DNA from 3 places in the Mucilaginibacter defluvii genome. Region 1 is predicted to be linked to each of the others. Evidence: riboswitches for the same ligand, from Rfam matches in the RefSeq annotation. Region 1 holds a riboswitch; each other region holds the start of a gene.

Evidence for each region. Region 1 has a riboswitch for S-adenosylmethionine ahead of ABD960_RS08225 (O-acetylhomoserine aminocarboxypropyltransferase/cysteine synthase family protein). Riboswitches for the same ligand answer to the same signal wherever they lie in the genome.
Region 2: linked by a shared signal. The riboswitch ahead of metH (methionine synthase) and the one ahead of ABD960_RS08225 (O-acetylhomoserine aminocarboxypropyltransferase/cysteine synthase family protein) in region 1 are both predicted to bind S-adenosylmethionine.
Region 3: linked by a shared signal. The riboswitch ahead of ABD960_RS10500 (SusC/RagA family TonB-linked outer membrane protein) and the one ahead of ABD960_RS08225 (O-acetylhomoserine aminocarboxypropyltransferase/cysteine synthase family protein) in region 1 are both predicted to bind S-adenosylmethionine.

Annotation. Positions count from the first base shown of each region.
Region 1 is NZ_BAABJI010000002.1:454,333-456,601, forward strand. Features, by position in the region: gene ABD960_RS08225 (O-acetylhomoserine aminocarboxypropyltransferase/cysteine synthase family protein) at 1-963, opposite strand, end outside; SAM riboswitch class I at 1,187-1,299, opposite strand; gene ABD960_RS08230 (trans-sulfuration enzyme family protein) at 1,402-2,269, opposite strand, start outside.
Region 2 is NZ_BAABJI010000002.1:2,163,712-2,165,980, forward strand. Features, by position in the region: gene metH (methionine synthase) at 1-1,445, opposite strand, end outside; SAM riboswitch class I at 1,646-1,756, opposite strand; gene ABD960_RS15840 (S41 family peptidase) at 1,797-2,269, opposite strand, start outside.
Region 3 is NZ_BAABJI010000002.1:964,974-967,242, forward strand. Features, by position in the region: gene ABD960_RS10500 (SusC/RagA family TonB-linked outer membrane protein) at 1-1,458, opposite strand, end outside; SAM riboswitch class I at 1,768-1,872, opposite strand; gene porV (type IX secretion system outer membrane channel protein PorV) at 2,067-2,269, opposite strand, start outside.

The sequences.
Region 1 (2,269 bases):
AACTAACGGATGCAGCTCAAGCCATTTGGCCAGTTCGAGCGCGTTGTCAACATGGCGTTGCACGCGCAGCGATAGCGTTTCTAAACCTTGGATCAATAACCATGAATTAAATGGTGACTGCGACGGGCCAAAATCACGCAGTCCTTCAACACGGGCGCGAATAATATATTGAATATTACCAAACGGGCCGCCAATGCCGAACACGTCATTAAATATCAAGCCATGATAACCGTCGGACGGTTGGGTGAATTGCGAAAATTTACCATTGCCCCAGTTGTAATTACCGCCATCAACAATAACGCCGCCTATGCTGGTGCCATGCCCGCCAATCCATTTAGTGGCTGATTGTACTACTACATGCGCACCATGCTCCAACGGGCGGAACAGGTAACCGGCAGCGCCAAAGGTATTGTCAACTATTAAAGGCAGATCGTGCTTGTTGGCAACGGCTGCTATTTTTTCAAAATCAGGAATGTTAAATCCCGGGTTACCGATCGTTTCGAGATAGATAGCTTTGGTACCCTCATTAATTAAGGCTTCAATGCTTTCTGCCGAATCATTTTTGGCAAAACGAGCTTCGATACCTAACCTTTTGAATGATACTTTGAACTGATTGTAAGTACCGCCGTATAAAAATGGCGAGGTAACAAAGTTATCGCCCGCTTGCAGAATATTGTTAAGCGCTAAAAACTGTGCTGCCTGGCCCGATGATGTAGCCAAAGCTGCTACACCACCTTCTAATGCCGCGACGCGTTTCTCAAACACATCGGTAGTAGGATTCATCAGGCGGGTATATATGTTACCGAATTCCCTTAAAGCAAATAGGTTGGCGCCATGCTCAGCACTGTTAAATACGTAAGATGTAGTTTGATATAGCGGTACAGCGCGTGAACCTGTAACGGCATCAACTTCCTGACCGGCGTGTAATTGTAATGTTTCGAATTTAAGGTTTGTAGCAGACATGGTTTTTAAGATTTTAATTTTAAAAAAGGTTAATGTTTTTGTTTAGCAACAGGATGTAATAATCCCTAATGGCTACACGCGAATTACAAAAATGAAGTTCAGCGTGCTTAATGGTGTGGCTTAGCAGCAACACATACACATACAGCAATAAGGGTTTAAACCATATTGATTATGCTGTAGTACGTTTTCAGGAATGCTAAATAAATATTTCATTTCGTTTGTTAATTTATATTTCCCGGGGTTATTCTTCCGGGGCAGGAATTGGCACCTTCTTCAGTTGCTGAAGGGTTGCCAGCGGGTAATTGAGCCTGTTCTCTCGCCGCTTCTTTATAAACCAAACCTTTTTGAGGGGTGTTGATCTTAAATATTTGCTACCAAATATTGTTGCAAATGTATGTTAAAAAAACATTTGCCTCCAAATTTAATTTGTTTTTATTGCTAAAAACTTTCTAAAGCCTGTTTCATATCGGCTATCAAATCGTCAATATGCTCTAAGCCGACAGATACCCTGAGTAAATTAAAAGGCGTTTTAGTATCCGGACCTTCCACCAGCGCACGATGCTCTATTAAACTTTCAACCCCGCCTAAACTGGTTGCCTGGGTAAATAAATTCAGGGCGTTAATTACTCTGCCAGCTTCGTTTTGCCCGCCTTTTACCAGGAAAGACAGCATGCCGCCGTACAAACTCATTTGCGTTGATGCCAACTCATGCTGCGGATGCGATACAAGTCCCGGGTACATTACCTGCTCAACTTTTGGATGTCGTTCTAAAAATTCGGCAAGGTGTTGCGCGTTGCTAACATGGCCGCGTACTCTGTAAGGTAAAGTTTTTAAGCTGCGCACTAAATAATAGCAATCTGTGGGCGAGGGGATAGCGCCGCCCATTTCTTGCACCTGGCGGATTTTTTGCCACCAATCATCTTTCTTAGCAGTTATCAGCGCGCCGCCCATTAAATCGCTGTGGCCACCAAAATATTTAGTGCAGGAGTGCATCACCAGGTCGGCGCCCAATATAAGCGGTTGCTGGCATATAGGTGTCGCAAAGGTGTTATCGCACACTACTATTATACCTTTAGCATGAGCTATGCTAACCACTTTTTTTATATCGGTAAGTTTTAACAGCGGGTTTGATGGTGTCTCAATCCAGATAATACCTGTATTTGGTTTGATGTGCTGTTGTAAAACCGTTTCATCATTCACATCAATAAAATCGAACTCTAAAATGCCGGCAAACAAGTTTTTTACCTGGTTGCGCAGGCCATGGTACATATCATCAGGCAAAATAATGTGTGTGCCCGGTTGTAAT
Region 2 (2,269 bases), 1.7 Mb from region 1:
TCATCAAACGCCATTACTACCACCGCCGCGCCGTAGCTTAATATTTTGCGGGCATATTCTTTAAACTTTTCTTCGCCTTCTTTTAGCGAGATGGAGTTCACGATGCCTTTCCCCTGCAAACATTTTAAACCTGCCTCGATCACTGTCCATTTTGAGGAGTCGATCATGATGGGCAACTTGGCAATATCCGGTTCAGAAGCTACGAGATTCAGGAACTTCACCATCACGGCTTCCGAGTCGATCATGCCCTCGTCCATGTTAATGTCGATCACCTGGGCACCACCCTCTACCTGCTGACGGGCAACAGTTAAGGCAGCCTCGTAATCTTCAGCCAATATCAGCTTCGAGAATTTTGGCGACCCGGTTATATTGGTACGCTCACCTACGTTTACAAAGTTGGTTTCGGGGGTCAGTGTTACCGCCTCCAAGCCACTCAGGCGCAAATAGGGTTCAATCTGCGGTAACTGGCGTGGCGGAAATTTTGCTGCCCGCTCGGCAATGCAACTGATGTGATCGGGCGTGGTGCCGCAGCAGCCGCCGACTATATTTACCAGTCCGGCTTTTATAAAATCATCAACCTGGTGTGCGGTTTCGTGCGGAGTTTCATCATACGCGCCAAACTCGTTGGGTAAGCCTGCGTTAGGATAAGCGGAAATATATACATCAGCCTTGTTAGATAGCTCTTCCAGGTATGGCCGCATCTCTTTAGCACCCAAAGCGCAGTTCAAACCTACCGACAGCAAATTGGCATGGCGGATAGAATTCCAGAACGCCTCAACTGTTTGCCCCGAAAGGGTACGGCCCGAAGCATCGGTTATGGTACCCGAGATCATGATCGGCAGTTGCTTGCCGCTTTCCTCTGCATAACGCTGGATGGCAAATAGGGCAGCCTTGGCATTCAGGGTATCAAATATGGTTTCAACCAGTAACAAGTCTGAGCCGCCATCAACCAATCCACGCACCTGCTCATAATAAGCTTCGGCCAGATCGTCAAAGCTCACGGCACGGTACCCGGGATCATTCACATCCGGCGATATGGATGCCGTGCGGTTTGTAGGTCCGACTGCGCCTGCCACAAAGCGAGGCTTTTCAGGTGTTTTTTTATTATACTCGTCGGCAACCTCACGGGCAAGGCGTGCGCCTTCATAGCTCATCTCATAAGCCAGCTCCTCCATGTGGTAGTCAGCCAGTGATATACGCTGGGTACTGAAGGTGTTGGTTTCAATAATATCGGCACCCGCGTCCAGGTACTCTACATGTATGGCCTTAATAATATCGGGGCGCGTAAGGTTAAGCAGGTCGTTACTACCTTTTAAGTCCGACGGATGCGCTGCGAAACGCTCGCCACGAAAATCAGCCTCGGTAAGCTGGTACCGCTGTATCATGGTACCCATTGCCCCGTCAATAACCAGTATGCGTTTTTTAAGTTCTTCTCTAATGTCCATTTGTTAAGATATGAGATGTGAGATTTGAGATATGAGACAGGATGCCATAATTGGACATCTACCTACATCAAAAACCCCATATCAAAACTTGAGTTGTTTAATCATCAGATCGAAATGGCAAAGCATCTCAAATTTCATGTCTAATAGCTCAAATCTAAATACAGCTTATCTCGAAAAGTCGGGCGTTGTTATCTGACTTTCGCTTATCTTTCCTAACCACTTAGTTTGCAGTTAAGTAGAATGTAGCACCTTGTAAGCACAGGTTGCTAAGACATCGCAGGGTCTAATCCCTCCGTCTTTCTCCATAAGCGTTGCAAAATTGCACAATAAGTTTATAATGTGCAACTGTTTTTAGCGGATAGCCGCGAAGGCCTGGTTGAAAGCATGGTCATCCTTGTTAACCACATGAAAATACGCGCTGTCGCCCCATTTAAAACGCGCGGCGTAGGCCTTCAGCAAGGTTTTTATTGCAGGCGCACTCGCTTTCAGCTCTTCCTTAGGGAAACGCCTGGTTACAACTGATGCATATTGCATAAAATCATTCAGTTCTGCATCGGTTGGTGAGTAGCTATTAACAAACTTATCAGCCAGGGGATATGCATGTAGTAGCGGCTGCATCCTATCGAGCACGTAAGATGTGAACAGCTGCACATCTGTAAGCGCTATAATTACCGGTGTGGATTGAGCAGTATCCGCCGGAACAAAAATATCGGGCATTATACCGCCGCCGCTGAACACCGGCTTGCCGCTGCTGGTACGGTAAGGCGACTTTTTATTGATAGCGCTATCGTTCAAACTCATTTCCGCCGAAAAAAGTTCTCCTT
Region 3 (2,269 bases), 510 kb from region 1:
CACCGAGAACTCGCTGTTTATTTTGTAGTTCAGCTCAGCACTCCCGGTAAACCTGTTTTTAAGTTGCGATACCGTGTTTTCATACGCTACAAAATATGGGTTGCTATAATAGCTGTTGTTCCAGTTAAAAGTGCTGCCATCAGCATTACGATAATTTTTTAAGCGGTTTATATCAACCTGGCGGCCAAACCAGGTAAACTGCAACATGGTGCTGGTTGCACGTCTGCCGTAAGCGCCTGGCAAATTACCGGCATCGTCCTTAATGTAGCTTGCTGTGGTGTTAATGGTAAGTTTAGGTGTCAGTTTGTAACTCCCGTTCAGCAAAAACGAGTTACGTCCCTGCGACGAATTAGGCACTACCCCTGTTTGATGCAGATTGTTGTAAGATATACGAAAGTTATGCTTGTCGCTGCTGCTTGATAAGGCTACACCGTTATTAAAAGTAGCACCTGTTTTGAAAAAATCGCGCACATTGTTAGGGTGAGCAACAAAGGGTACAGCCTCACCATTTGAATAGAATTGCGGTATCAGCGCGCCGTCTAACGCGGGCCCCCAACTTTCGTCAACTCCGTCGTTAACGCCGCCGCCCTTGCCATCAACATAACTGAATTTGCCATTGGAGCCCTGCCCAAACTGGTTTTGGTAATCGGGAAATACTTTTAAACTGGAAAATACCGTGTTTGAATTAATCTCCACCCCTATTCCCTTTACCCCTTTGCCTGACTTAGTCTTAATCAGGATAACACCAGCCGCCGCACGTGAACCGTATAGCGCGGCCGCGTTAGGCCCTTTAAGCACACTTACTGATTCAATATCCTCAGAATTAAAACTGGATATAGCATTCGCAAAATCGCGCGACCCATTGGTGCCCTGGAACTGAGAGTTGTCTACAATGATACCGTCAATGACAAATAATGGCTGATTATTGCCCGAAACAGAGGTTTCGCCGCGGATGATGATCCTGGAAGATCCCATATCGCCCTGGCTACCCGTTACCTGCACACCAGCTATTTTGCCCGACAAGGCATTCACAAAATTTGTTTCGCGCGCCTCGGAAATATCATTTGATTTTACAGTTTGTACCGCGTAACCTAATGATTTTTTATCTTTCGATATATTTAAAGCCGTTACCACTACCTCATTCAGCGCGTTGGCTCCCTCGTCAAGTACAATGTTCAACGTAGTGGTATTTGCTGATACCTTTACCTCTTTAGTAGTGTAGCCTACATAGCTGATACTGATAATGTCATTCACTTTAGCATTGATAATGAACTTACCATCAACATTAGTTTGTGTACCTGTAGTAGTGCCTTTTACGGCAACACTTACACCGGGTAGCGGCAACCCGTCTGACTTGGCCGTGATAGTTCCGCTTATTTTTACTGATTGCGCTACAACCGATTGCACAGCAAAAAGCAATAGCAACGCGGCTAAGGCCTGTTTGTATATTTTCAACATGATTTATTAATAATAAAGCAATAAACTGCCTGCCTGCTCAAAAAGGCAGGTAAACTAATTGTAAGAATGATTTAATGATATTCAGAATCCGTTATATCACGGAACTAACATTGCAATGCAGCGTTAGTATTAACGGCAACAACAACAGGTGTTGTTAGTAATGTTGAGGTAATTAAAAGGGCAAATATTTGCAGCGTAGTAAATTTCTGTTTTTGTAAATGGTGTTTTCATAATACATTTTGAGTTATGAAATAGCCTTCATCGTTACCGGAGAAGCGCAGAAGCATATGATATACAATCACTATTGCCGCATTATCTTTTCTGCTTTTGGCAGACAGGAATTAGCACCTTTAATAAGTATTTAAGGTTGCTAAGACATCATCGGGCCTTTCCCTCCGTCTTTCTTGATAATGATCAATCAGCTATTTCAAAGCAAAGGTAATACAAATAATTATAAACACTACTAATTCTATAGATTATATTATTAAAAATCTATTCCTATCTTATATGCATTATGTCAACTTGTTAATATGACTTTCAACAGCTATTAAAAACAGACAGTTATTAGCCAACGAACTATATCCTCCATTTTCAATGAAGTGCAAATACTATCTAAACGCATAAATTAGCGATAATCGTAGAGTATTGTCATTTGCACTACGACTCTTGGTAGATATGAGATAAGAAAGATCAAACTGCAACACATTGTACCGAAAACCGGCCCCGGCGGTTATATACTGTAAATTGTATTTTGAAGGAGCTGTAAAGAAACCGGTTCGCACCGCGAATACCCTATCATACCAATATTCTA